Regions from separate parts of the Demequina muriae genome, predicted to be linked through region 2. Evidence: predicted binding sites of a transcription regulator. Region 2 holds the regulator's gene; each other region holds the start of a gene.
The links. The regulator HspR, encoded in region 2, represses chaperone genes until heat shock. The targets are predictions, from matches to a motif close to AAGTTGAGTCNNNNNGACTCAACTT.
Positions count from the first base shown of each region.

Region 1: QQX02_RS09530 (Hsp20/alpha crystallin family protein) is a predicted target of HspR. The motif match lies at 2,920-2,944, and genes of this name have one in related genera.
Region 3: QQX02_RS10215 (ATP-dependent Clp protease ATP-binding subunit) is a predicted target of HspR. The motif match lies at 6,565-6,589, and genes of this name have one in related genera.

Region 1 covers NZ_JAUHQA010000001.1:2,029,590-2,039,258, reverse strand. Annotated here, with positions in the region: gene QQX02_RS09545 (AtzH-like domain-containing protein) at 1-804, opposite strand, end outside; gene QQX02_RS09540 (acetamidase/formamidase family protein) at 797-1,894, opposite strand; gene QQX02_RS09535 (YoaK family protein) at 2,010-2,714, shown strand; gene QQX02_RS09530 (Hsp20/alpha crystallin family protein) at 2,999-3,445, shown strand; gene QQX02_RS09525 (SDR family NAD(P)-dependent oxidoreductase) at 3,565-4,710, opposite strand; gene QQX02_RS09520 (FAD-binding protein) at 4,728-6,377, opposite strand; gene QQX02_RS09515 (TetR/AcrR family transcriptional regulator) at 6,437-7,015, shown strand; gene mgrA (L-glyceraldehyde 3-phosphate reductase) at 7,026-8,066, opposite strand; gene QQX02_RS09505 (NADP-dependent oxidoreductase) at 8,187-9,110, shown strand; gene QQX02_RS09500 (LacI family DNA-binding transcriptional regulator) at 9,107-9,669, opposite strand, start outside.
Region 2 covers NZ_JAUHQA010000001.1:1,549,691-1,559,359, forward strand. Annotated here, with positions in the region: gene QQX02_RS07250 (sigma-70 family RNA polymerase sigma factor) at 1-584, opposite strand, end outside; gene QQX02_RS07255 (hypothetical protein) at 756-1,526, shown strand; gene QQX02_RS07260 (ABC transporter permease) at 1,602-2,411, opposite strand; gene QQX02_RS07265 (ATP-binding cassette domain-containing protein) at 2,408-3,391, opposite strand; gene QQX02_RS07270 (VOC family protein) at 3,463-3,831, opposite strand; gene QQX02_RS07275 (heat shock protein transcriptional repressor HspR) at 3,903-4,328, opposite strand; gene QQX02_RS07280 (DnaJ C-terminal domain-containing protein) at 4,395-5,363, opposite strand; gene QQX02_RS07285 (nucleotide exchange factor GrpE) at 5,396-5,989, opposite strand; gene dnaK (molecular chaperone DnaK) at 6,059-7,933, opposite strand; gene QQX02_RS07295 (rhodanese-like domain-containing protein) at 8,151-8,621, shown strand; gene QQX02_RS07300 (ABC transporter ATP-binding protein) at 8,760-9,410, opposite strand; gene QQX02_RS07305 (ABC transporter permease) at 9,407-9,669, opposite strand, start outside.
Region 3 covers NZ_JAUHQA010000001.1:2,181,623-2,191,291, reverse strand. Annotated here, with positions in the region: gene QQX02_RS10265 (glycoside hydrolase family 9 protein) at 1-1,423, shown strand, start outside; gene QQX02_RS10260 (roadblock/LC7 domain-containing protein) at 1,453-1,863, opposite strand; gene QQX02_RS10255 (roadblock/LC7 domain-containing protein) at 1,860-2,240, opposite strand; gene QQX02_RS10250 (GTP-binding protein) at 2,237-2,788, opposite strand; gene QQX02_RS10245 (hypothetical protein) at 2,841-3,206, opposite strand; gene QQX02_RS10240 (flavodoxin family protein) at 3,435-3,989, shown strand; gene QQX02_RS10235 (thiol-disulfide oxidoreductase DCC family protein) at 4,023-4,499, shown strand; gene QQX02_RS10230 (hypothetical protein) at 4,504-5,583, opposite strand; gene QQX02_RS10225 (RNA polymerase sigma factor) at 5,573-6,166, opposite strand; tRNA gene QQX02_RS10220 (tRNA-Glu) at 6,286-6,358, opposite strand; gene QQX02_RS10215 (ATP-dependent Clp protease ATP-binding subunit) at 6,624-8,777, shown strand; gene bla (class A beta-lactamase) at 8,878-9,669, shown strand, end outside.

The sequences.
Region 1 (9,669 bases), 480 kb from region 2:
GCTCGCGACGGCCGATGCCGGGCCAGACGACGATCCGCCAGGGATGGCTCCCGGCGCGGCCGGGTTGGGCGGCGTGCCGTAGGCGGCGTTCTTGCCCGCGATCGAATACGCGAACTGATCCGTCTGGGCGATGCCCTGCACGGATGCGCCGGCGCTGAGCAGGGCGGCGAGCGCATCGGCCGGGCTCTCCTCGACCGTCGCCTCGGCGAGGTAGGCCGGGACCCCGGCGCCGATGCGCTGGCCGGGTACGGCGACGATGTCCTTCACGGCGACGGTCGCGCCCGCGAGAGGACCGTCGGCGGTGGTCGCGGGCACCAGCGGCGAGCCGAGTACGCGCCAGATGCGCGTATCCATCGCGGGCGGTGGCGCGCTCACGTGCGCGGCGGTGATCACCCAGCCGCCCGGGGTGGCGTCCTGGTCTCCGCACCGCTCCCACAGCTGCGTCACGAGCCCCCGGCCGCCCTTGTCCGGTGCGTTGACGGACGTCACGTACGCGTGGGTCTCCGTGATCGGGCGCACCTGAATCTCCGTGACCGTGCGCGCCGGCGCTCCCCCGCGGCCGGTCCGGAACCGGTCGATGTTCTCCCGGCCCACCAGCAGTCCGCTGCCGTCGCCGCGCATCACGTCGGGTCCGGTCGCGAAGAAGGCGCCCAGTCGCTCGAGGTCGTCGTCCATCAGCGCGGCCTCGTAGGCCCAGAACGCGTCGAACAGTTGCGGCGGCGGCTCGACGCCGTCAGGCAGGCCCACGAACCCCTGGAGGTCGTGAGCGATGTCTTCTGCCGGGTGCTCGCTGGGGTCACTCACCGGGCACCGCCTCGAAGTCGCTCATTCGGATCATCGCGTGCACTCCTTGCACCAGGTCCACGACCTGGGAGATACGGAAGTCGGTGGCGGCGCTCAGGTACGCGTACGCCAGGTGAGGCTCCATGCCGTAGCGCGCGGCGAGGATCGCCACGGCCTGGCGCACGCACCCGCGCATGGCCTCGTCCAGGTCCGCATCGAGTCCGGTGGGGATCAGATAGTCAGTCGACTCACCGAGAGGGCTCGCCAGTTCGCCGAAGGACCGCAGCGCCTCGCGTTCCGGCACCACGTCGAACCGCACGGTGGCTCGCAGCGAGGCCTCCAGGGCCGTCAGCGCGACCTCGCCGTCACCTTGGGCGAAGTGCGGATCGCCCAGGTACGCGAGCGCATCGGGCACCTGCACCGGCAGGTAGAGCCGCGTGCCGGCCACCAGCTCCTTGATGTCGAGGTTGCCCCCGTGCGGGCCTGGCGGCACCGAGTGAGCGCGCTCGTCGGTGTCGGTGGCGACGCCCATGATCCCCATGAACGGCGCGAGCGGGAACCCCGTGGTCGGTCGCCCACCGTCCCTGCCGGGAAGCCAGCCGCGCCACGTGCCGGCGGTGTCCTTCCCAATCCGCGTGAACACGCTGACATTGTCCGGCCCCGGTGGCATCTCGCCAGGCAGTGCACCGCGACCGTGGCGGCTCGAGATCACGCCGTACGGCACTCGCGGGGTGAAGTCGAGGAAGTCGATGACCAGCAGGTCCCCAGGCTTCGCGCCGCGCACCGCGATCGGGCCGGTCACCACGTGCGGGCCGTCGTCTGCTGTGCGGGACCCCGACTCGGCGAACTCGGACGCCTCGGCCAGCACCGCATCGGCCGTCACGCCGTGGCTGCCGAAGAAGGCTCCCGGGTCCGACCCCTGATCGGGCAGCAGGCCCTCGTGCGACAGCGTGTCCACCACCACCGTGGCACCGGGATCGACCGTCAGCACCGGCGCATCGTGTTTCGCAGGGAGGCGGCCCCACAGTGCGGTGTCGCGTCCCGCGGGCAGGTAGACCGCGCCCTCGGGTACTCGTTCGCCCCTGCGCAGCACGCCCGCGAAATCGCCCATCCTCACGTCTCCCGCCTGGTCGGTGCCCTACTCTTGTTCGAGACTACCGGCGCCCCGGCCAAGGATGGCTCCACCGCAGTTCCGGTGCGGGGCCATCATCCACGAGGAGGCCGCCATGCGCGACGCCCTGCGACGAGACATCGCCCGCACGCACCTGGGGCTGATGCTCGCCCTCACGTTCTCCACCGGCGTGATCGACGCGGTGGGCTACCTCGGCCTCGACCGCGTCTTCACCGGCAACATGACGGGCAACGTCGTGATCCTCGGCATGGCCCTCACGGGAGTCGACGGCCTCCCCGTCCTGGGCCCCGTGCTCGCACTCGTCGGATTCCTCCTCGGCGCGGCCGTCGGCGGGCGCACGCTGCGCACCTTCGACGCGGGCTGGTCGCACAAGACCACCGTGCTGTTCTCGATCGTCTCGGCCGTGCTGGTCGCCTCCGCCATCACCGCTGCCGTCGAGTCCGAGCCCCCGCACGTGCTCACCTTCGCGATCACCACTGCGCTCGGAGCCGCCATGGGCCTCCAGGCCGCGGTCGCCCGTCACATCGCGGTCAAGGACGTCACCACCGTGGTCGTCACCTCCACCATCACAGGGCTTGCCGCGGACTCCTTCGCCGGCGGCGAGGGACTCAACTTCTGGAAGCGACGCATGGGCGCGATCCTGCTCATCGGTGCGGGCGCCTGCGCGGGGGCACTGCTGCTGCAGGTCGACATCGCTGTCGGCATGCTCGCCAGCGCGCTCATCACGGTGGTGGTCACCATCGTCGGCCACGTCTCGCGCCCCAAGCCCGGCGACCTCGCCGAGGCCACCGGCCTGTAGCTCCGCGGCTCCCAGCCGAGCTCTCGCATCGGCCGCTCCACCCCCTTGACTGCGAACCACTTTTCATTCGACGCGCCGCGCCAGGAACCGCGACAGCCCGTTGAACCGGCGCGTCGCGGCAAGAAGTGGTTCGCAGTTCACGGGTGCCCGATCTCCCTCAGCGAACACGGCCGCTCAAGAGTTGCGCGCCCTCGACTCAAGTCTTAACATGAGTGACATCGGCTCAACTTTGACGCCGACGCCGCCGAGGAGGCGGTGACACGACACTTTTCAGGAGGTTCACCATGGCACGAGAGGTCACTCGTCAGACGGTCCCGGCGACGGCTCAGTCGCTGTGGCAGGACGACTTCAACCGGATGGTCCGCCAGTTCTTCGGGGACTCCGACGCATCGCTCGCGGGCGCCTTCAGCCCCGCCCTCGACGTGGAGGAGAACGAGGACGGCTTCACCCTTCACGTCGAGATTCCCGGCGTCTCACCCGACCAGGTGGACGTGTCCATCGAAGAGAACGTGCTGACCGTCGCTGGCCAGCGCGACTTCTACTCCGAGTCCAACCCGGACGGCTTCAAGCGCGTCGAGCGCCGGTTCGGGCGGTTCCACCGCGCGGTGCGTCTGCCCGACCGCGTGGACCCCGACCGCATCGAGGCGGCATACCGCGACGGCCTGCTCACCATCACGGTGCCCAAGGCCGAATCCGCGAAGCCGCGCCGCATCCAGGTCGCGACCTCGTAGGACGCGACTCCACTCACGGCCTCGACGGCCGGCTCCGGCCGACCGTCGGGGCCTTCGTGCGTCATGGCCGAGGCGCACTCCAGTCGACGTCGCTCAGCTAGTGCACCCCCGCTCGACCCCTACACCGCCGACCACCCGCCGTCCGAGGGCAGGATCGCGCCGTTGACGTTGTGGGCGTCGTCAGACAGCAGGAACGTGATCGAGGCCGCCAGCGATTCGGGACCCACGGGACCGGGCATCGCCGCCATTGCGGTGCGGATGCGCCTGCCCCCCAGGTCCGAGTCGAAGCTCGCCTCGATCCCCGTGATGACCGGCCCGGGCGCGACGGCGTTGACGCGGATCCCCTGCGGTCCGTACATGAACGCACTCGACTTGGTGAGGCCCACGACCGCGTGCTTGGACGCCGTATAGGCCAGGCCCGCAGCGGATCCGCGCAGGCCAGCCTCCGATGTGATGTTCACGATCGAGCCCGCGTGCGCCTCGAGCATCACCGGCAGCACCGCCCGCGACAGCTTGAACATGCCCGTCGCATTGACGGCCATCACGCGATCCCACACCTCGTCGCTCACCTCGTGGAGCGGGGTCATGTTGTCCATGATCCCGGCCACGTTCGCGAGGCCGTCGATGCGCTCGCCCGCCGCCGCCACCAGCGCGTCGACATCCTCTTGACGTGTGATGTCCGCGACCACCGTCACGAGATCGACTCCCTCGAGCTCCGCCGCCAGCGCGTCGAGGCGTGAGCCGTCGATGTCCGCGGCGATCACCCGCCCGCCCTCACGAGCGATGCGCGACGCGGTGGCACGGCCGATGCCCGATCCCGCCCCCGTCACGATCACGGTCCTGCCAGCGAACCGGCCCTCCGTGATGACCTCCGCGAAGTCGGGAAGCTCGAGCTCGTCGTCCTCCCCAGAGTCCGGTGCGGCCGATGCGGGGGCTGGCTCAGCCGGGGCGGTGGACGGATCGTAGGCTTCCGCCTTCACCACCAGCTGGGCGATCTTCTCTTCGGTGAACTGGCCCTTGCTCATGGGGATGAGCCGCTTCATGGCGAAGTTCCGCACCGGCTTCAACTGTGACTCGTCGGAGCCCGCCTGGGCCAGCATCTCCCGGAGCACCGGCCCGCCCTGGGGATGCGACAGCCAGTCCTTGATCTTGGTGTCCCCGCCGAGGCCGGTGGCGCCCGGGCCGTCGGCGGCCGGACCCGTCGACGCCTCGGTGACGGGCGCCTGGTTCTCGTCGGTCTTCTTGCTGTCTCGTCTGCCGAACATGGTTCCCTCCGATCTGATCAGACTTTCGCACGGACTCGAGTGGCGGCGTGACGCGCGCCCAGGTAGCCGAAGACGGTGGCGGGGCCAATCGTCGACCCGGCGCCAGGATACGTGCGACCCATGACCGATGCCGTGGTGTTGCCCGCCGCGTACAGGCCCTCGATGGGCACCCCGTCCGTGTCGATCACCCGCGCATGCTCGTCGGTGAGGAGCCCGCCCTTGGTGCCCAGGTCGCCGGGGACGATCATGAAGGCGCGGAACGGCCCCTTCTCGATGGGACCGAGGTTGGGGTTCGTGAGCGACGGGTCGCCGTAGTAGTTGTCGTAGGCGGTGCGGCCGCGATCGAAGTCCTCGTCCACTCCGGTCGCGCAGAACCCGTTGAAGCGGTCGACCGTGCCACGGAGGACCTCGGGCTCCATGCCCAGGCGCGCGGCGAGGTTGTCGAGCGTGTCCGCCTCAACCACGGTGCCGGCCTTCTTCAACTTCTTCAGACCCGTGAGCGCGACATTGTTGAGGAACTTCTTCTGGTGACGGCGGTCGAGAATCATCCAGCTGGGAATCGCGGGCACCTCCTTGTCGCGCTCGAGGATCGCGTGGCCGACGTCGATGTAGCTCGCGGACTCGTTGCAGAACCTGCGCCCTGACTGGTCGACGATGATCGAGTACGGGTCCGACCGCTCGTTCACCACGAACTGCGCCTCACCGTTCGGCATCGGCACCGAAGCGCCCCACCAGGCATCATCCATGAGCGCAAGGTCGGCGCCGGCGTCGATGCCCACCTGGATCCCGCTGCCGAGATCGCCCTCGGGGGCCGACGTGAACCCCTCGGTGCCGTGGTACTTCTGGCGCCACTCCTTGTTGCGGGCGAAGCCTCCCGTGCCAAGCACCACGCCTGCGCGAGCCCGAATGCGCATCGGGCCGCCGGGCGCGGCGACTTCCGCGCCGACGACGGCGCCGTCCTCCTTGATCACCGCGGTGATCGGGGTCCGGAGCCTCACCTCGACGCCGAGCGTGCGCACGGCCATCATGAGGTGTCCGGCATACGCGCCGCCGAGACCGTAGAGACCCTTGCCGGTGAGCACGCCCTTGAGGGTCCGCCCCACGACCTGCGCGCCGCGCACGAACCCGGTTCGCGAGGACCATGCCCGCGACAGGAGCCAGACGTCATCGGTCTTGAGCGGTGCGGGGATCTGAGCGCGGGACGCGGAGAACCAACCGCCCAGGCGCTTGGAGTCGAAGGGCTCGGTCTCGATGGCCCGGCCGCCGTCCATGCCGCCGGGCTTGTCCGGGTAGTAGTCCGGATAGTCGGCACTGAGCGCCCACCGAATCCCCAGCCGTCGCCAGGCGTTGAATACCTCGGGGACGGCGTCGACATACGCGCTCCTGCGCTCGGGGCTCGACGCAGGCCCCACGTCGCCGATCACGGCGTCCATGTACTCGAGGACCTTCTCGCGCGAGTCTGACTTGCCCAACGTGCCCATGTCGGGATGGTTCGGCATCCAGAGGCCGCCGCCGCTGATCGCGGTGGTGCCGCCCCACTTGTCGGTGCTCTCGATGATCAGGACCGTCAACCCCGCATCGGCTCCCGCGATCGCGGCGCTCATCGCCGCGGCCCCCGAGCCTGCGACCAGAAGATCGACCTCTTCATCCCACGTGTGCTCTGCCATCGGTGTGCCTCCCATGCACTCGACTCCGGACAACGCTGTCCGGTATCTATCCTAAGGCTATGGCCACACCACGACGGACGAACCGCGGACCGAGCGCGGGCCCGCAGAACCGCGCGGCCCTGGTCGCGGCCGCCCGGACCGTGTTCGATGAGCGCGGCATCGACGCACCCTTGTCAGCCGTGGCGAAGCTCGCCGGGGTGGGACAGGGCAGCCTCTACCGCCATTTCCCCGACCGCATCTCCCTCACGGTGGCGGTCTTCGAGGAGAACCTCGTGGAGATCGAGCGGCTGGGAGAGAAGCCCGGCTCGACGATGCGCGATGTCCTCGACCTCGTCACGCACCAGGCTGAGGCCGCCTCGGCCTTCATCGAGACCATCGCCGTGGCGAGGGCCGACGCGCGGGTCGCCGAGTTCGACGCGCGCCTGCGCGCGGTGCTGGCACGCAAGTGGGCCGAGGAGGCCGCCTCCCCCGACGGCGGCACTCCCGGCGCCTCCGTTGACGACCTCATGCTCGCTGTCGGGATGGTCGCCATGGTGGTGAGCCATGCGCCGCGCGACGAGCGCCACGCGGTGTCCGAGAACGCGTGGCGCCTGCTGGCGCCCGGACTCCAGGGCGTCGCCCCGCTGCTGGACTCGTAGAACTGGACTCCTAGAGCGCGCCCTTGCGCGCATCGGCCCACAGGTCGACGCCCGCATCGGTCGCGTGCTCGTCGATGGCAGCCAGCTCGGCCTCGGTGAAGTCGAGGCGGTCGAGGGCGCCGACGTTGTCCTCGAGCTGACGCACCGAGCTCGCCCCCATGACGATCGACGTCACGCGGGGGTCGCGCAGGGTCCACGCCAGTGCCATCTGAGCGAGCGACTGGTCACGGGACGCGGCGATGTCGTTGAGAGCCCGCAGCCGGCGCACCACTTCGTCCGTGAGCCACGCGCTGTCGAGGGACGAGCCCTCCGACGCGCGCGAGCCCTCGGGGATGCCGTCGAGGTACTTGTCCGTGAGCATGCCCTGGGCCAGCGCGGTGAACGCGATGACGCCCGCGCCCACCTCGTCCGCCGCATCGAGCAGACCCTCGTGCTCGACCCACCTGTTGAGCATGTTGTAGCTGGGTTGATGGATCAGCAGCGGAGTGCCGAGATCGCGCAGCAGTCCCGCCATCTCGCGCGTGTGCTCGGCGTCGTAGGAGGAGATGCCGACGTACAGCGCACGGCCCGAGCGCACTGCGGTGTCGAGGGCGGCCGCAGTCTCCTCGAGCGGCGTGGTCGCGTCGTAGCGGTGAGAGTAGAAGATGTCGACGTAATCGAGGCCCATGCGCTCGAGCGACTGGTCGAGGCTGGCGAGCACGTACTTGCGGCCTCCCCCGCCCTGACCGTAGGGACCAGGCCACATGTCCCACCCGGCCTTGGTCGAGATCACCAGCTCGTCGCGGTACGGCTTGAGGTCGCTCTTCATGATCTCGCCGAAGTTCCGCTCAGCGGAGCCGTAGGGAGGCCCGTAGTTGTTCGCCAGGTCCATGTGGGTGACGCCCATGTCGAAGGCCCGGGTGAGGATCGCGCGCTGCGTCTCACGCGTCCGGTCGTCGCCGAAGTTGTGCCACAGCCCGAGCGACAGCACGGGAAGGTCCAGTCCGGAACGGCCCGTGCGGCGATACTTCATCTGACCGTCGTAGCGGGCGGGATCGGCGACGTACGTCATCGTGGGTCTCCTCAGTCGAGTGCGGTGGTTCCCCCGTCATCCACTGTGCCGCACGGACGCGCATTCCGTGCATCGGCGCTCCCAGGAATGAGGACGCCGTCACCGCACGTTGCCCTCACCATGCGAGCAATCACCTACGACAAGTTCGGCGGCGCCGACGTCATGGCCCTGACCGACCACCCCGAGCCGCACATCGGCCCCGACGTCATGGTCGTGGAGGTGCGTGCCGCCGGCCTCAATCCCGTGGACTACAAGATCCGGGAGGGCTATCTCGAGGGCCTGCTCGACGCGCGCTTCCCGGTGGTTCCCGCGTGGGACGTGTCCGGGGTGGTCGTGAAGGCGGGGCTCGACACGCCTGAGTTCTCCGTGGGCGACGAGGTGTATGCCTACGCTCGGACCGATGTGGTGTCAGGCGGGACGCTGGCCGAGCGCGTCGCCGTGCCGGTGAGGACCGCCGCCCGCAAGCCGTCGTCGCTCTCGCACGCGCAGGCCGCGGCCGTGCCGCTCGCCGGCCTCACCGCACTGCAGACCCTGCGTCGCGCCGGAGTGGGCCACGGGTCGACCGTGCTGATCCACGGCGCGAGCGGCGGCGTGGGCAGCTTCGGGGTGCAGATCGCGCGACACCTCGGCGCGGACGTGGTGGGCACGGCCTCGGCCCGCAACCACGACTACGTGTGCGACCTCGGCGCGACCCACCTCGAGTACGGCGACGGCCTCGTGGAGCGCGCACTGGAGGCGCGACCGCACGGCTACGACGCCATCATCGACTTCGCGGGCGGCGCGTCCCTCGACGGCACCGTTGCGCTGCTTGCCCCCGAGGGCGTGGTGGCATCGATCGCTGATCCGCGCGCCGCGTCGGAGTTCGGCGGGCACTACATCTGGGTGAGGCCCGATGCCCACGACCTCGCGGAGCTCGCGACCCTGATCGACGAGGGCCACGTGCGCGTCGAACTCGCCGGCACCTACCCGATCGAGAACACTGCCGATGCCTACCGCGAGCTCGAAGGGGGCCACGTCCGCGGCAAGATCGTGGTGACGGTCTAGGCGGATTCTCGGACGATCAGCGTGGTCGGCATGATCGTGGTGCGGGGTCGATCCGTGTCGCCGGAGAGCACGCCCAGCAGGATGTCCGCCATCTCGCGCCCCATCTCCTCCGAAGGCTGCCGCACGGTCGTCAGCGGGATCTCGCACGCTTCCACCGCGGGACTGTCGTCGTAGCCCACGAGCGCGATGTCTTCGGGGATGCGCAGGCCCCGCTCAAGCACCACTGGCATCGCGCCACTGGTCATGAGGTCGGACGCGACGAACACGCCGTCCACCTCGGGGTAGTTCGCGAGCACCTCGCGCATCGCGCGCGCGCCGCCGAGCATCGAGTAGTCGCCGTCGACCACGGGGCCCGGCATGAGGCCAGCATCGTGCAGCGAACGACGCCAGCCCTCGACGCGGTCGAGTGAGCTGTGCATCGACAGCGGTCCGGAGATGGTCGCAATGTTGGTGCAGCCGCGGTCGATCAGCCTCTGCGTCGCCTTGGCGGCCCCATCGACGTTGTTGACGTCCACCACATAGGCGTCCACGCCCGGAATCGCCGATCGCCCGCCGAACA
Region 2 (9,669 bases):
GTGTTCAGGTGCTGCTGGAGGTAGGCCTGCCGCAGAGCCTCTCGAGCCCGGTAGGCGAGGGCCGCGACGCCGTTCGCACTCAGCCCGAGCAGCGGGGCGATCTCCTTGGGGTTCTTCTTCTCGACCTCGGTGTACCAGAGCACCGCCTGCCAACGCTCGGGGAGCGACTTGAACGCGTCCGCCACCATGCCGTGCTCGAACCCGTCAAGCGCGGGCTCGTCGGACGACGGTCCGTACCCGATGGCGGACTCATACGGCGACATGTCGTCACGGGGCTTGGTGCGAATGCCCTTGTCGATGATGTCCATACCGGTGCGCCGCACGATGGTGAAGAGATAGGCACGGAAGGCGAGGTCCGGGCCATCGCCTCGCTGGAGCGCGCGCAGGACACGGGAGAACGCCTCTGACACCACGTCGTCGACATCGCTCGGGGAGTTCGTATATTGGTACGCGACCTTCCGTGCCGCGTCCGCGTGCCTCTCGTAGAGCACACCAAAGGCCGCCGAGTCGCCGGCACGCACGCCGGCGATCAGCTCGGGATCGCTGGACGTTTCCGTCCACAGTGCGATCGCCTCAGATGTCATCTACTGGGGCCCCCTCCACGGCAAGTCCGAGGATTGTGGATACATGTTCCCTGTAAGTGCGTATGCAAAGCAAGAGGCCAGGAGGGCAATAGATCACATTCGTCCCCAAGCGGAACGAAGATTCTTCGAAATCTGCCGTCATAGTGCGGCGTCACGGGCGTCTCATCCGGCATGAGCAGTGAGACCCACATTCCCGTGCCAGGAGCGCCAGCGCTTCTGCAGCGGTGGGAGAGCGCGAGCATCGATTCGGTGTGGTTGCGCCCGGGTGACTGGTACACCCCGGCGACCGAGGCGCTCGTCGAGGCCCTCGAGGCACGACTCGACACGGCTCCCGCCGCCTACCGACTCGGCCAGGCGCGCTCCGCCGCGGGTGTGGGCATCACCGAGGCGATCGACGACATGGCGGTGCTGTTCCGTGCCGCTGGCTTCGAGTCCGCGCCGATTCGCTCGATCCGCGCCCTGTGCGAGGGCTGGACTGCTGGCACCATTCCCACGATGGATGCCCCGGCGATGACCGATGCGGAGTCCGGGCTCGGCACCGCCGAGTACCTCTCTCAGCGCCTCGCTGAGGTGTACGGCGCCGCAGCGCGTCTCGCGCAGGTGGTGGGCGAAACCTATGCTCTCGTGATGGTCGACGTGTCTGTCGAGAGCACAGATCCGTGGCAGCGCATGGCGCGCAATGCTGCGACGGGTGCCGCACTTCGCGGCACCTATGGCGAGGGCCACCCGATGGCGCGCCTGGGCGACGGACTCTACGCGGTGCTCGTTGAGCGCGGCGAGACGCTCGGTGCGGGCCTCGCGTCCTTGCGGGACCACCTGTCTGACCGGGCTGCGGCCATGAAGGTCGACAGTCTGATGCGTCAGCCTCCGCGCGTGTGGATCGAGTCTCTCCCCGGTACCCACGCGTACGCCTGCGAGCTCGTGGAGTCGCTGCAGCGGTAGGAGACGTCACCCCGGACGAGGGTCTGGCACCGCGCTGAGGGCGGTGCCAGACCCTCTCCCCGTTTCAGGGGGGGGTCACGCCCGCCTGTTGTAGGCGCGGATCGCGAGCGGCGCGAACACCACCACCAGACCGACGCACCAGGCGAGTGTCCAGGCGACGTGGGTCTGCCACTCGCCCATGCCGCCCCAGAGCGCACGCAGGGACTCGATCAAGTGCGTGAGCGGGTTGGCGTTGGAGAACGCCTCGAGCCACCCCGGCATGGTCGACGGGTCGACGAATGCACTGGACGCGAAGGTGAGCGGGAACAGCGTCATGAACACGATGCCCTGGACCGACCGCTCCGACCTCGCGATGAGCCCGACCAGCATGGGCGCCCACGCGAGGCACAGCGCGAACAGGATCGCGAGCAGGCAGCCGGCAAGGAAGCTCACCACGTCGGTGGCGATGCGGTAGCCCAGCACGTAGCCCGTGCCGACCATGATCGTGATGAGCAGCACGTACCGCACCACGTCCCCGAGCGCTGCGCCCAGCAGCGGAGCGATCCGCGAGATCGGCAGAGCGCGGAACCTGTCGAAGATGCCCTTCGCCATATCCGAGTTCAGCTGGATGCCGATTCCCACGGACGCGAAGGCGATGTTCTGCCCGATGATGCCGGGGATCAGGAAGACCAGATAGTCGCTCGCTGAGCCGGCGATCGCTCCGCCGAAGATGTACGTGAACAGCAGCGTGAACATGATCGGCGACAGCGTGACGTCGATGAGGCCTTCAGGAGTGCGCCACGTCTTGACGAGCGACCGCTTGGCGAGCACCCACGAATGCCGGAACACATCGACCGGGCCGCGGGGGATGATGTCGATCGCCCGGGTCACGCTCTCGGTGGTCATGCCGCCTCCTCGCCATCGCGCGCCTCGCTCGGCACCCGCTGTCGTTCTCCCGTGAGCGTGAAGAACACCTCGTCGAGGCTCGGCAGCTGCAGCGACAGCTCCGTCACGGGAATCCCGTCGCCGCGGAGGCGTGCGACCACGTCAGCGAGCGCGCCGTCGTCGACGACCGGCACGGAGTACTCGCCGGGCCGATGCTCATCGATCGGTGCGCCGTCTGCGGCGACCCCGGCGAGGAGGTCCCGCACCGCCTGGGCGTCGGCGGCGTCCGCGGGCCTCACGCGGAGAGTCTGCGAGCCGACCACGCGCTTGAGGTTGTGCGCCGTGTCATGCGCGATCACCTGACCGTGGTTGATCACCACGATGTCGTCTGCCAGGGCATCGGCCTCTTCCAAGTACTGCGTGGTGAGCAGCACCGACGTGCCTTGGGACACGATGTCCCGCACCACGTCCCACATGTCCTCGCGCTTGGCGGGGTCGAGGCCAGTGGTGGGCTCGTCGAGGAACACCACCTCCGGATGCCCGGTCAGCGATGCCGCCAGGTCCAGGCGCCGCCGCATTCCGCCCGAGTAGGTCTTGAGGGTGCGGTCCGCAGCGTCGGTGAGGTCGAACCAGGACAGCAGGTCCTTGGCACGCGCCTTCGCATCGGCGCTCCGCATGTTCAGCAGCGCCGCGATCATCAGCAGGTTCTCGCGACCCGTGAGCTCCTCGTCCACCGAGGCGTACTGCCCGGTGAGTCCGATGCGCTTGCGGACCTCCGCCGGCTGGCGCTCGGCGTCGAAGCCCGCCACTCGCGCGCTGCCGCCGTCGGCACGCAGGAGGGTCGCAAGAATGCGTACCGCGGTGGTCTTGCCGGCGCCGTTGGGGCCGAGCACCCCCAGCACGGTGCCACGAGGCACGGTGAGGTCGACGCCTCTCAGCGCCTTCGTGTCCTTGAAGTTCTTGACGAGGCCTTCTGCCTCTACTGCGTTGTCATTCGCCATGGCGCCAGACTAGGTCCGCCCTGTGACATCCGCGCGGCTGTTCGCCAGGGGCGTGAGGGCCGATGCGCGGGTCAGGGAAGGGCCCACACCGCGAGCTCGAGACCGCTCGGGTCCGTGAAGTGGAACCTGCGCCCGCCGGGGAAGTCGAACGGCTCGCGCGTGATGGAGCCGCCGGCGGCACGCACCGAGCCGAGCGAGGCCTCGAGGTCGCGGGAGAACAGCACGACGAGCACTCCGCCCGGCTGGACCACTCCGACCTCCGACAGCCCGCCGCACTCGCGGCCGTCTGCGGCGACGATGCCGCGATAGCCGGGGCCGTACGGCACCATCCTCCACCCGAATGCCGCCTCGTAGAAGCGCTCGGAGGCGTCGAGGTCGGTCGCAGGGATCTCGACGTAGTCCGGCGCATGATGAGTGTGGGGCGACTCGGAATCGGCCATGGGCTCATGGTCGACCTGACGCGCAGCGTCGTCAAGAGGTCCGGCAGAAAGCCGTCTCGCGCGCGAGCGGCTCAGTCCTGCGCGTTGCGAGACGCAGAGCGCCACAGCACGAGCGAGCGGCCCTCGTCCTTGCGTGCGCGCCTGCCGCGCTCGACGATCACCACGGACCCGGTGGGGCCCGACGCGAAGATTCGCGATCCGGTGTCGGCTCGTGGGCGCAGCTTCTCGACCTCGGTCTCGAGCCGATCCACGCGCTTCTGCAGCGCCAGGATGCGCTTGATGCCCTCGAGGTTGATGCCCTCGTCCTGGCTCATGCGCTGGATCTGACGGAGCGTGGCCACGTCGCGGAGCGAGTATCGCCTGCCGCCGCCGGGGCGTCGCCGAGGGATCACCAGCCCCAGTCGGTCGTACTGCCGGAGCGTCTGCGCGTGCATGCCCGCGAGCTCAGCGGCGGCTGAGATCAGGAAGACGGGCTCGTCGACATCGGGAGTGTCCACGGCGCCTCCTTCCTTGGCCGCACCTGCGGTGCGCTCAATCTATCGCCGATGCGCGCATCGGCCGGTCTACTTCGCCGCGTCGCGGTACAGGTCCTTGCGCGGTTCATCCTTGGCGGTCTCCAGGGCGAACGCCTGCAGCACCTCCTTGGCCTTGCGGGAGAGACGGCTGGGCACCGCGACCTCGACCGTCACGAGCAGGTCGCCCGCGCCGTCCTTCGCCTGGAGCCCGCGTCCCTTGATGCGCAGCGTCTTGCCGCTGGGCGTGCCCGCGGGAATCTTGACCTTGACCCGGCCGCCGTCGAGCGTCGGCACCTCGACCGTCGCGCCGAGCACGGCCTCGTCATAGGTGACGGGCACGGTGATGTGCAGATTGCGTCCGTCGGCGGAGAACACGGGGTGCTTGGCGACGCGCACCGTGAGCAGCAGATCGCCCGCCGGTCCGCCGTTCGCGCTGGGCCTGCCCTTGCCTCGCAGCCGGATCTTCTGGCCGTCGCGCACGCCCACGGGGAGTCGGGTCGTGATGTCGCCGGTTGCGGTGCGCAGCGTGATGGTCGCGCCTTCGGTCGCCTGGCGGAACGAGACCTCGGTCGCGGCCGCGATGTCCGTGCCCTTGACCGGACCGCGCTGGAAGCCCCCGCCGAACAGGTTGCCCAGCATGTCCTCGAAGCCCTGCGCGCGGTACTGCGGGCCACCGGCGCCAGGTGCCCCCGGCCCACCGGCGCCGCCGCCGAACATGCCAGAGAAGACGTCCTCGAAGCCGGCGCCGCCCGGGCCTCCAGCCTGGAACCTGGGCCCCCCGCCGCCCATCGCCCGCACGGCGTCATACTGCTGGCGCTGCTTGGGGTCGGACAGCACGCCGTAGGCCTCGCCGACCTCCTTGAAGCGCTCCTCTGACGTCGTATCGCCGAGGTGGCGGTCCGGGTGGAGGTCACGTGCGAGCTTGCGGTACGCCTTCTTGATCTCGTCCGCGCTCGCGTCCTTGGAGACGCCCAGCGCCGCGTAGAAGTCCTTGCTGAACCAGTCCTGACTCGTCACTGCACGCCTCCTCTCGGCTCGCTTGTGGGAACTTACTCGGGCTGCGACACGATGACGCGCGCGGGGCGCACCACCCGGTCGCCGATGCGGTGGCCCGGCTGGGCCACATGCTGGACCGTCGGAACCTCGACGTCAGGGGAGGGCTGTGACATGAGCGCCTCGTGGAGCTGCGGGCTGAACTCCTCGCCCGCCGCCCCATACGTCGACCAGCCGAAGCGGCCGAGTGCCTCTTCCACCTTGGTGGCGATGGCCTTGAACGGCCCGTCCTCGAGGTCGCCATGCTCGCGCGCGGCCACGATGTCGTCGAGCGCGGGGATGAGCGCCTCGACCACCTTCGCGGTGGCGACGTCGCCGGCGGCCTCACGATCGCGGTCCACGCGCTTGCGATAGTTCACGTACTCCGCCTGGAGTCGCTGCAGGTCCGCAAGGTGCTCCGCGGCCATCTGCTGGGCGCGGTCGATCGCATCGGCCGCTCCCTGCTCGTCCGCGTCGGCGTCTCCGTACTCGCCGTCGTCCATGCTGGCGGCGGCCTCGTTGACGATCGCCTCCGCGTCGGCCAGCGGGTCGTTGTCGCCCCCCTGATCGGGCTGGGGGTTCTCGTCGGGCGTCTGGTTGTTGTCAGTCATGTGAGCCTCCGTGAGCGGCCGCGGCGGCGGACGTGGGGCGTGCAGCCCCACGCCCGCCGGGTAGCGGTGCTACTTCTTGTCGTCTTCGTCGTCGACGATCTCGGCGTCGACGACATCGTCGTCGGCGTCGGGCGTGGGCTCCTGGCCCTCGCCGGCCGGTGCACCCTCGGCGCCCTCGGCGTCTTCAGACTGCTGAGCGGCGTAGACCGCCTCGCCGATCTTCTGCGCCTTCTCGACGAGCGTGTCGTGCTTGGCCTTGATGTCGGCCACGTCGTCGCCCTCGAGCGCCGTCTTGACGTCGGCGATCGCGGACTTGACCTCGTCGGCCGTCTCCGCAGGAACCTTGTCCTCGTTCTCGGACAGGATCTTCTCCGTGGAGTACGCGAACGTCTCGGCGTTGTTGCGGGTCTCTGCGTCCTCGCGGCGCTTCTTGTCTTCTTCCGCGTGCTCCTCGGCGTCCTTGACCATCTTCTCGATGTCTTCCTTGGACAGCGCCGAGCCGCCGGTCACCGTGATGGACTGCTCCTTGCCGGTGCCGCGGTCCTTGGCGCCCACGTGCACGATGCCGTTGGCGTCGATGTCGAACGTGACCTCGATCTGCGGCACGCCGCGCGGGGCCGGCGCGATGCCGCCCAGCTCGAAGGTGCCGAGCATCTTGTTGTCACGGGCGAACTGACGCTCGCCCTGGTAGACCTGCACGAGCACGGATGGCTGGTTGTCCTCCGCGGTCGAGAAGACCTCCGACGACTTGGTGGGGATCGCCGTGTTGCGCTCGATGAGCGTGGTCATCACGCCGCCCTTGGTCTCGATGCCGAGGCTCAGCGGGGTGACGTCGATGAGCAGCACGTCCTTGCGCTCACCGGAGATGACGCCGGCCTGCAGCGCGGCTCCCACGGCGACGACCTCATCGGGGTTGACGCCCTTGTTGGGCTCCTGGCCTCCGGTGAGCTCCTTGACGACCTCGGTCACCGCGGGCATGCGGGTCGAGCCGCCCACGAGCACCACGTGGTCGATCTCGGACAGCTTGATGCCGGCGTCCTTGATGACCTGGTTGAAGGGCGCCTTGGTCCGCTCGAGGAGGTCCTTGGTCATCTCCTGGAACTGCGCGCGGGTGAGGCGGGTGTCCAGGTGGACGGGCCCGTTCTCTCCGATCGACAGGTACTGCAACGAGATGTTGGTGCTGGTCGCGCTCGACAGCTCCTTCTTGGCCTGCTCGGCCGCCTCGCGCAGGCGCTGCACCGCGGACTTGTCCTTGGCCAGGTCGATGCCCTCGGAGTTCTTGACCTCCTTGATGAGGAAGTCGACGATGCGCTGGTCCCAGTCGTCACCGCCCAGGCGGTTGTCACCGGCGGTGGAGCGCACCTGGATGGTGGAGAAGTCGTCCTCGTCCTTGCCGACCTCGAGGAGGGACACGTCGAACGTGCCGCCACCCAGGTCGAAGACCAGGATGAGCTCGTCCTCCTTGCCGCGGTCGAGCCCGTAGGCGAGCGCGGCGGCGGTGGGCTCGTTGACGATGCGCTGGACCTTGAGGCCCGCGATCTCGCCGGCGTCCTTGGTGGCCTGGCGCTCGGCGTCGTTGAAGTACGCGGGGACGGTGATGACGGCCTCGGTGACCTTCTCGCCCAGGTACTCCTCGGCGTCGCGCTTGAGCTTGCCGAGGATGCGCGCGGAGATCTCCTGTGCGTTGTACTTCTTGCCGTCGATCTCGTGCGACCAGTCGGTGCCCATGTGGCGCTTCACGGACGCGATGGTGCGGTCCACGTTGGTGACGGCCTGGCGCTTGGCGATCTCGCCGACCAGCACCTCGCCCGTCTTCGAGAACGCGACCACCGACGGGGTGGTGCGGGCGCCCTCGGCGTTGGCGATGACGGTGGGCTCGCCGCCCTCCAGCACGGTCACCACGGAGTTCGTGGTGCCCAGGTCGATGCCTACTGCTCGTGACATTGGTGTCCTCCTTCTTGTGCGGTCGTTCCGACCGCGACGTCTGCCGGCTCGTAACTTGAGCCGCCTACGCTCAAGTATCCACGTCGCGCCGGGCCTGTCAAGCCGGAAGGCCAAGAGTTGAGCCCTTCACGCTCAACATTGGTACTCAGGCGCCCCCGCCGCCGAGGTGCCAGGCGGGCCTCGACTGGCATGTGTGGCCCCGAGTAGCCTCCGGAGCATGACGACACCCGCCGATGCTGCCGCCCACTTCGCGGCCAAGCTCGCCTTCGAGACCGATCCGTCCGACGTCCACGCAGCCCTCGAGGCGGCCGATGCGCGGCTCGTGCTGGTGGACACGCGAGACCAAGCGGCCTGGGACCAGGGGCACGCTCGCGGTGCCCTCCACATTCCCAAGGCGCAGCTCCCGGCGCGCATTCCCGAGGTTGCCGAGGCCGGCAGCGAGATCGTCGTGTACTGCTGGGGGCCGGGGTGCAACGGGGCGACCCGTGCCGGGCTGATCGTCGCCGGTCTCGGCTACTCCGTGAAAGAGATGATCGGCGGGTTCGAGTACTGGGCTCGCGAGGGCATGCCAGTCGACCAGGTCATCGAGGTCGAGGGTCGGCGCGTGGACGTGGACGCGACTCGTGCGCCCGACCCGCTCACGGCGCCGGCTGGCCCGGCGGGCGAGCGCATCGCCTGCGACTGCTGAGGGGCGTGCAAGGGACTCGGATCGACTGAGCGCGCTCGCCGGCGCTGAGCACCCGCGGACCGCTCGGGTCTCAGATGATCCGAGTGCGGTGTTCGCTCGGGTGGGGTGCCGGCTTTGGGACCGGGTGGGCCGAGGGGCCTACAGCAGCCGCCCGTCCTCCATCCGCACCACGCGGTGCGCCATGGACACGGCTTCGTCCGGGTCGTGGGTGACGATGATCGCCGTGGTGCCGGCCGCGAGCAGGATGCGCTTGACCTCGCCCGCGAGGCGCGCGCGGAGACTCGCGTCGAGCGAGGACAGGGGCTCGTCCAGCGCGAGCAGGCGCGGCCGCGGGGCGAGGGATCGCGCCAGCGCCACACGCTGGCGCTGGCCTCCCGAGAGGTCGGTGACGGGGCGCTCCTCGTACCCGGTGAGACCGACCATCGCGAGCAGTGCGGCGACCCGCCGTCCCCGCTCCGCGTCGGGCGTGCGCTGCATCTCGAGCCCGAACGCGACGTTGCCGGCGACGGTGCGGTGGGGGAACAGCTGGCCGTCCTGGAACACCATCCCGAACTGGCGGCGGTGCACCGGCACGTGGGTGAGGTCCTCGCCGTCCCACTGCACCACGCCCGATGCGGGGGGCACCGTCCCGACCACGGCGCCCAGCAGCGACGACTTGCCGCACCCGGACGGGCCCAGGAGCGCGACGATCTCGCCCCGCTCGACGCGCAGTGACACCGAGTCCACCGCCACCACAGGCGGTCGGCCCGGGTACGTCACCGTCAGGTCCCTCACGTCGAGTCCCGTCACAGGTCCGCTCCCACCTGGGTCCGCAGACCCTCCGATGCCATCATGACCGCTCCTGTCATCGCGGCGAGCACGACGGCGGTCGCGAACGCCATGCCGATGCTCTCGATCCCGGGGCGACCCAGGAGGCGGTAGATCGCCGTGGTGAGCGTGGGGCTCTCCGGGCGGGCCACGAAGGTGGTGGCCCCGAACTCGCCGAGGGCGATCGCGAAGCCGAATCCGGCGGCGAGACCGAACGGCTTCTTGAGCAGCGGCCAGTCCA
Region 3 (9,669 bases), 630 kb from region 2:
CCCCGACGTGCTCGACGAGGCGCGCTGGCAGCTCGAGTTCATGCTGGCGATGCAGGTGCCAGAGGGAGCACAGTTCGCTGGCATGGTCCACCACAAGATCCACGATGACGGCTGGACGGGCCTCCCACTCATGCCGGCGAACGACGCGCAGGTGCGGGAGCTGCACCGGCCCTCGACCGCGGCGACGCTCAACCTCTCCGCCACCGCGGCGCAGGGCGCTCGCCTGTTCGCGCCGTACGACGAGGACTTCGCTGACGAGCTGCTTGCGGCCGCCCGGTCCACGTGGGCGGCGGCGCTCGCCACCCCGGACCTCTACGCCCCGGTGGCCGACGGTGCGGACGGCGGCGGTCCGTACGACGACGACGACGTGACTGACGAGTTCTACTGGGCTGCGGCCGAGCTCTTCCTGACGACCGGCGACGATGAATACGAGGACTTCCTGCTGGCGTCCGACGTCGACGGCGCGGACGACGTCGCGGACGGGTTCTACTGGGGCTCGCTCGCCGCGCTCGCGAAACTGGACCTTGCGACAGTGCCGAACGACTACGAGCGCCGTTCGACCATCGTCGACCAGGTCATCGCCGGTGCCGACGCGCTGCTGGCAGTCCAGGAGGGTCAGGAGTTCGGCCTCGCGCTCGCTGACGATGCCTTCGAGTGGGGATCGAATTCGGCGGTGCTCAACAACCAGGTCATCCTGGGCACCGCGTTCGATCTCACGGGAGAGCGCGCGTATGCCGATGCGGTGATCGAGTCCATGGACTACCTGCTCGGCCGCAACGCGCTCAACGTGTCGTACGTCACCGAGTACGGCGACGTGACGAGCCAGAACCAGCACTCGCGCTGGTTCGCTCACCAGCTCAATGCCGAGCTCCCGAACCCACCTGCAGGCTCGGTGGCGGGCGGTCCGAACCCGGACTACGGCACGTGGGACCCGACCATCCAGGGCCTCTACCCGGATCAGGACTGCGCCCCGCAGCTGTGCTACGTGGACCACATCCAGTCCTGGTCGACCAACGAGATCACCGTCAACTGGAACGCGGCGCTCAGTTGGGTCGCCTCGTGGATGGCGGATCAGGGTCAGGCCGCGACCGAGGTCGCGCCGTGCGCGGTGTCGTACACGGTTCACGGCTCGTGGCCGGCTGGCTACAACACCCAGGTGTGGATCACGAACACCTCGGATACGGCGATCACCGACTGGTCCCTGACGTGGGGCTACCCGGCTGACGACACCGTGAGCAGGCAGGCCTGGAGCGCTCAGTGGAGCCAGGAGGGCGCCTTCGTCACGGCTGAGTCGATGCCGTGGAATGGGACCATCAAGCCCGGCAAGCGCACCACGATCGGGTTCATCGGGGCGCCCGGGACGCTGGCCGATGCGCCTCCCGAGCAGTTCTGGGTGAACGGCAACGCCTGCACCACGGGCTGACGCTCACTCACCGCGAGGGGCCGAGCGCATCACGCCGATGTGCTCGGCCCCTTGAGCGGTGCGTCGTCGGACCCCCGTGCGGCAGCTTCCTCCGCCAGCGCCGCCGCGACTCGCCTGACCGCGCGGTAGACGCCGTTGCCTCGCTCACCAGCCTCCGCCAGGACGACGAGCACGAGTTCCCCGTCCACTGAGCGGGTGATGACCTGACGAGAAGCACCGTAGATGACGGCACCCTCGGCCTCGTCGACCCCGAGAGCCTGCGCCACGAGCCCCGCGACGCCCACAAGTGTCGCGGCAGCGGCGGCTCCCTGCTCACGCGCGCCAAGCGCCGCATCGTCGTAGTGGGCGATGCCGTCATGACCCGCGACGATCACGCGGTGGACGCCTGGGTGGGCGTGCAGTTCCTGTGCGTAGTGAGCGCAGCGGTCGCGCGCGATCACGACGTGCGAACCATGCCGGAGATCGCACGCAGTCTCTCGGCCTCGTCGAGCACGGCATCACCGCCGGCGATCGGATCCGCATCGGCGTCCATCAGGATGGCGAGCACGTGGCCCGCATCGACGGGCGCGAGCACGACGGTGCCCGACTCCCCCACTGTCAACGATGCGCGCGCGGCGCCAAGGCCGAAGGCCGCCGTCGCGGTCGCCGCGAGGCCGAGGATCGCAGCGGTGAGCGCCGCCCCGCCGTCGCGCTCCTTGAGCGGAACGTCGTCGTAGAGTGCGATGCCATCGGTACGGGCGATGATGACTCGAGTCACGCCACGGACCGTGTGCCGGAGTCGCGCACCGGCCAAGAGCCCGTGCTTGGGGATGATCACGAGTGCACCCCGCCCACCATCGCCTGTGCCTCGACGGCGGAGATGAGCCGGGCAAGCAGCGCATGGACCGCATCGGGATCGCGAGGATCACACGCGACGAGCGCGTGCCGCGGCACTCCCACGAACTCCGCGAGCTCGTCGCCGCTCACCTCGGAGGGGTCCCACCGGTTCACCGCCAGCACGAACGGGGCTCCGGGCGCGAAGGCACCGAATCGCCGGACGATGGACTTCAGTTGAGCCTGCGCCTGCAGCCGACTCGCGTCGACCATCAGCACGTACCCGGCCATCCCGTGCGCGAGCATCGGCCACATGAAGCTGAACCGTTCCTGTCCGGGCGTGCCGAAGAGCGTGACGACGCGCTCGTCGACGCCGACCGCGATGGTCGCCGTCCCGTGGTCCATCGCGACGGTGGTCTGCTCCTTGAGCCGCGAGGTCGCGTCGGAGACCGTCCGCTCAGCGCCGATGGCGTCAGAGCAGATGGTGCGGACGAAAGTGGTCTTGCCTGACCCGAAGGGGCCGGCGATCACGATCTTGTGAATGTCTGACATGGCGCCGACCTCCCGGGCGAGCGATCACGACCGCTCGCCACGGCGAGGGACATCAGATCGAGAGCGACTGCTCGACGGACTGGAGCTGGCGGCGTGCCATCGCAAGATTCGCCCGGTCACGCTGCAGCACGAGGTAGATGAAGAGCCCGTGACCGCTCGGCGACGTGACGAGCCGGATCAGGTGGAACTGCTTGCCGAGCGTGATGAGGATGTCCTCGATCTTGTCGTCCAGTCCGAGCGAGTCCATGACGCGCATCTTCGAGCGCACCACCTCGGTGTTTCCCGCGGCGGCAAGATCGAGATCGACTCCGCCCCCTGCAGTGGCGAGAGTCATGCCCGACTCGTAGTCGACAAGAGCGGCCGCCGTCGCGCCTTCGATCGTCATGACGGTGGTCATCGTCTCAGTGGCGTTTGCCATGTTCCCCTCCTAGGGACCGTCGGACCCGGAGGCCCGAATCAGTAGTGCCGTCGCACCCCGAACTGGTGCGCAAGCGAATGCAAGACGTCCCTCCGTCGGGGAGGGACGCTACGTGTTCGCACGACGTCGGCGGGCGGACTGGTCACCATGGCGATGAACTTTTCGACCCGCTCCGCAGCGGGACCAAGGTCCGTTGCGACCGCGCCGAACCCGGAGTAGACCTGGAGCATGGACACCGTCGTCGTATATGAGTCGCTGTGGGGCAACACCGCCGCCATCGCGCAGGCCATCGCGCGAGGTTTCGGCAACGGCGCCGTCGCACTCACGACCGACAAGGCCACCCCCTCCGTCGTGGCCCGAGCGCGGCTCCTCATCGTCGGCGCCCCCGTGCACGCGATGAACCTTCCCACTGACGCCTCCCGCACCTCCGCCATGTCGAAGGTGTACGGCCGCCCGGGCCTCCACGCCGATGTGAGCCACCCGTCGATTCGCGACTGGCTCGAGGCCGTGCCCCCCGCCGACCGTCAGTTCGCCGCATTTGAGACCGGGATTCGCGGGCCACTGGGGCATGGGGCGGCGCGCGCCATCACCAGCCGCCTGACGGCACTGGGGCACACTCCGATCGAAGAGCCGCGCACCTTCACCGTCGCGCTCGTCACCGGCTCAGCGGAGCCGGCGGCGCTGCTGATCGGCGGCCAGGAAGAGAAGGCGGTGCAGTGGGGCGAGCATCTCGCCACTGTCATGGCCGCCAGCCGGGCGAAGGATTCACCGCATCGACCGTGAACCACGCGCGCATGCGTGATCTACCCTGACCGCATGACCGACCAGCCGCGTGCCATCGTCGTGTTCGACGGCGACTGCGGGCTGTGCAACGGATTCGTCGCGTGGCTCATCCGCCATGATCGCGAACGCCGGTTCCTGATCGCGGGCAGTGCGGGCACGGTGGGCCGTGCCGCGCTCGACGCGATGGGTCTGGCCCCCGCGGTGGCCGCGTCGACGCTCGTGATCGCCACCCCCGACGGCCCGCGGCTGCGTTCCGACGCCGTGGCGAGCGTCGCATCGCGCCTGGGCTGGCCCTGGCGCATCGGCGGAGCAATCCGGTGGATTCCCCGCACGATCAGGGATGGCGTGTATTCCGCAGTAGCGGCGAGACGCCCTCGGCGGCCCGCCGATGACCCGGCCTGCGGCACTCCCCCTGGGGAGCTCGTGACCGAGTGGCGTGCACGCCTCGCCACTACTGAGGACGTCGAAGCGATCACTGCCGCATCGCCCGGCCGTCACCGCTCGCCATAAGCGACTAAGGCCGCCCTCCTCCTGCGTTCTTGCCGTCCTCGCCTGGGTTCTCGGGCTTGCCCGTGTCCCCCGACGATCCTGACTTTCCTGTCTTGCCTGAATCCTCGGCCGGTCCCGGCTCCGCGGGCGACTTGGAGTCGCTCGGGGACCCCGCGTCGGCGGGCGGGGCGGCGTCCTCAGGCTTGGCGGGAGCGCCCGAACCGCCCTTGCTCTCGGGCTTGGCTCCACCATCGGACTGGCCGGCGTCTCCAGAGGCGCCGCGGTCGTCACCGACGGGCGGGCGGGTCTGCTGCGACTTGCCAGCATTTCCCTCTGCCGCAGCATCGGGGTTCTCGCTCGTCACGCCGTCAGTCGCTGCCGGGTCGTTGCCGTTCCCGATGGCTCGTGCGCGCTCGGCGACGCCCTGGCCGAACTCACGGCCCTCCAGGTCGGTCTCCGACATCCACATCAGCATGGCCGACACTTGCTCGCGAACCTCGCGCGACTGATCGGACCCTGCCGACGCCACCGATTCGGCGGCGGCCCTGAGCGCCTCGGTCGCCTCGGGGTCGAGCTCGTCGGTGGCCTGCTCGGCGTGGACGAGCGCGCCGTCGACGTCGCCCGTCTCGAGCAGCACCCGCACCTCAGCGAGGCGCTCATGCGCGCCCCCATTGTTGATGCCCACCGCTTCGAGGGCGCGGTCGAGCCCGTAGAGCGTGTCCCCGGGCGCAGCGCCGTCAGCGGCAGCGGCTCCCGCGAATCCCACTCCCACGAGACCGGCGCCTGCCACGATGGCGACGAGGCGCCGCGACAGCGCCGAGCCACGTCGCGGAGAAGGCCGGGCGTGGGCTCGTGCGACGCCACCATCGGTCGTCGCAGGAACCGCCCGGGACAGTGCGACCGCCATGGCGGCCACCTGATCATCTGACGGAGCGTCGGCGGACGTCGACCGCAGCGCGGCCATCACCGGACCAAGCTCCGCGAGGCGCGCATCGGCGATCGCGCGGCCGGAGAACAGCGCGTTCAGGTCGCGGTCGGAGAAGTGCTCGTCAGTAGTCATCTCACTGTGGTCATCGCTCGACGGGCCCCGGACGTTACGCGTCATCGTCAGATTCTTTTCCAGGAGTGTCAGAGTCGTCGCGACCGAGGGCGTCGCGCAACGCGCGGACGGCGCGGTTCTGCAGCACGCGCACCGCGCCCTCCGACTTCTGCAGCACCTCGGCGGTGTCCTTCACGGACATGTCCGCGACGACTCGCAGCATCAGGACATCACGCTGCATCGCGGTCAGTCCCCGAATCACTGCGCGCAGCTCCATCAATGAAAGGTCGCTGAGCGCCTCGGACTCCACGTTGCCGAGGAACCTCTCGTCAGCGATCGTCGACAGGTCCACCTCGCCGGTGACCGGCGCCGTACGACCGTGCGATCTCCACGCGTCCTGCATGCGACGGCGCGCGATCGTGAAGGTCCACGCCCGGAACCGATCTTCATCTCCCTCGAACCGGTGGATGTCGCGCGCAATGTTGAGGAAGGTCTCGGAGACGACGTCCTCCGCCTCGCCTGGCACACCAGATCCCCGCACGAAACCGTGCAACGGGCCGTAGAGGTCACGGTAGATGGATTCCCACGCCCAGGTGGCACCCTGGCGGGCCGCCGCCAGCGTGGCAGGGAAGTACTCGCCCAAGGTCACGGCCGAGCCACCTCCCCTCTCTTCGCATCATGGCACGACGAGGTCGACGCAGTGCACCACCGTGTGCACGCGTCGCACAACGAAGAAGACTCCCCACCTGATGGTGAGGAGTCTTTCCGTAGCCCCGACGGGATTCGAACCCGCGCTACCGCCTTGAGAGGGCGGCGTGCTAGGCCGCTACACAACGGGGCCCTAGCGGTCCGCCCAACCTGCGGCGAACGCGAGTCACGATGATAGCCGATGTTTCGACCCTTGCGCTAATCGCGGCCGCGCACTCGACCACGGGCCACGATAGCGAGCTCCTCGGCTGTCCCTCCGCAGCCCGCCTTCTCCTTCTCGCCACCCTCTCCCCCGCATCGTCCGTCGCCTCCTGTTGCCGAGCGTAGGTGAGTTATGTAAACTTGAGTGCATACGGCTCAACTTCGAGCCTCATGTCAGATCAAGCAGGAGGTTCATCATGACCACCCCACAGCAGGCGCCCCAGGCCGACCAGCAGCCAAGCGCCCTCGAGCAGTTCGGCCAGGACTTCACCGCCCTCGCCGAGTCGGGCTCTCTCGACCCCGTCATCGGCCGCGACGAGGAGATTCGCCGCGTCATGCAGGTCCTCACCCGGCGCACCAAGAACAACGCCGTGCTGATCGGCGAGCCCGGCGTGGGCAAGACGGCGATCGTCGAGGGCCTCGCCCAGCGCATCGTCGCCGGCGACGTTCCCTCGTCCCTCAAGGACCGCCGCGTGATCGAGATCGCCATGAGCTCGGTGGTCGCGGGCGCCGCCTACCGCGGGCAGTTCGAGGAGCGACTCAAGGCCATCCTCACCGAGGTCGAACAGGCCGAGGGCCGCATCCTGCTGTTCATCGACGAGCTCCACACCATCGTGGGAGCCGGCAAGGCCGACGGCAGCGTCGACGCGGGCAACATCCTCAAGCCGATGCTCGCGCGCGGGAAGCTGCGCATGATCGGTGCGACCACGCTCGGCGAGTACCGCGAGCACATCGAGACCGACTCCGCGCTCGAACGCCGGTTCCAGCCCGTCTACGTCGGCGAGCCATCGATCGAGGACACGGTCGCGATCCTGCGTGGGCTTCAGGAGAAGTACGAGGTCCACCACGGCGTGAAGATCACCGACGAGGCGATCGTCGCCTCGGCCCGCCTCTCCGACCGCTACATCTCGGACCGGTTCCTGCCGGACAAGGCCGTCGATCTCATCGACGAGGCCACCAGCGCTCTCAAGATGCAGCTCGACTCGATGCCGATCGAGTTGGACCGCGCGCGCCGCCGGATCATGCAGCTCGAGATCGAGCGCACGCAGGTGGCGAAGGACAAGTCCCCCGCCGCCCGCGCACGACGCGACGAGATCGACGCCGACATCGCGCGCCTCAAGGCCGAGTCGGACGAGCTGAACATGCGGTGGGCGCGCGAGAAGGACCTCATCGTCCGCGTCTCGTCGGCGACGGAGCGGCTGGAGTCCCTCCGCGGCGAGCTTGACCGCGCCGAACGCTACGGCGAGCTGGAGCGCGCCGGCCGCATCCGCTACGGCGACATTCCGGCGGCGGACAAGGAGATGGCCGATGCGCGGGCTGAGCTCGAGGCGATCCCCGCCGAGGAGCGCATGCTCCGCGAGGAGGTCACCGGCGACGACATCGCCAGCGTGGTGGCGAAGTGGACCGGCGTGCCTGTCGAGAAGCTGCTGACCGACGAGTCGTCCAAGCTGGGCCAGCTCGAGGACCGCCTCCACGAACGCGTGGTGGGACAGCATCGCGCGATCGCGAGCGTGGCCGATGCGATCAGGCGCGCCCGCGCGGGGCTCGCCGACGAGCACCGGCCCATCGGCTCGTTCCTGTTCCTCGGCCCCACGGGTGTGGGCAAGACCGAGCTGGCGCGCGCTCTCGCGGAGCAGCTGTTCGACGACGAGCGGGCGATGATCCGCATCGACATGTCGGAGTACATGGAGAGCCACGCCGTCGCGCGCCTGATCGGTGCGCCCCCGGGGTACGTGGGCTACGACCAGGGCGGACAACTGACGGAGGCCGTGCGGCGCCGCCCGTACAGCATCGTGCTGTTCGACGAGGTGGAGAAGGCCCACCCCGACGTGTGGAACGTGCTGCTCCAGGTGCTCGACGACGGTCGCCTCACCGACGGTCATGGGCGCACGGTGAACTTCACGAACACCATCCTCATCATGACGTCCAACCTCGGCTCCGACATCGTGCTCGGATGGGACGGCGTGGACCGGGCCGCGCTCGAGGCGAACCTGCAGGTGGCGCTGCGCACGGCGTTCCGGCCCGAGTTCCTCAACCGGCTCGACGACGTCGTGATCTTCGACCGCATCGACCCGTCCGCGATGGGCGACATCGTGGAGACGGAACTCGCGAAGGCCGTCGCACGGATCGCCGCGCAGAAGGACATCGCGCTGACCGTCACCGACGCCCTTCGGGAATCGCTCGCGCGCGACGGCTTCGACCCCGCGTTCGGGGCGCGTCCGCTCAAGCGGCTCATCCAGACCCGGGTGCTGAACGCTCTGGCGAAGGAGATCGTGGACGGCACCGTCGGAGAAGGCGATCAGGTGCGCGCCGACTGGGACGGAGAGCAGGTGGTGCTCGAGTCCGCATAGGGCCAACCGGGGACGCCGATCGATTACCGTGGTCGGCGTCCCCGTCCCCGCCCCCTGCCTCGTCGACGCCAGAGGGCGGCTGATCCGAAGGATCTCGATGATGCCTCGCACCGCAGTCCGCTCGCACGCGGCCGTGATCGCGCTTGCGCTGGTGGCGGTCACCGGCTGCGCGTCGCCCGCACCCGTCGCCGAGGCGCCTGAGCCGTCGGCCCCGTCGGTCGCGCCGTCCTCGTCTCCCGCTGCCACTCCCACGGCCGCGGATCGGGCGACCACGCGCGAACTGCGGGAACTGGAGGCGGAGTTCGAGGCTCGCGTGGGCGTGAGCGCAGTCGACACCGAGACGGGCGCCACGGTCGAGTTCCGTGCTGACGAGCGCTTTCGCTTCGCGTCGACTCTGAAGGCGTTCGCTGCGGCCGAGCTGCTCCGCACCGCGGCACCGGATGAGCGCGAGACAACGGTGACGTGGACCCAGAGCGACGTCGATCGGGCGGGCTACTCGCCCGTCACGAGCGAGCACATCAGCACCGGCCTCAGCTTCATGGAACTCGCCGAGGCGGCGGTGCGCGACAGCGACAACGCCGCCATGAACCTCATTCTCGAACGGCTCGGTGGCCCGTCCGCCCTCGGTGAGGGTCTCGCGGCCCTGGGCGACACGACGACTCGGGTCGTCGACGACGAACCCGATCTCAATGACGTCGATGCTGGCAGCACCGATAACACCACGACACCAGCGGCATTCGCCGAGAACCTGCTCGCGTTGAGCGATCCCGAGAATCTCGCCGGTGACGACTACGACACCCTGATCGACTGGATGAGCGGCAATGCGACGGGCGATGCGCTGGTGCGCGCAGGTGCGCCGGCCGGCTGGACCGTGGCCGACAAGTCGGGGGGA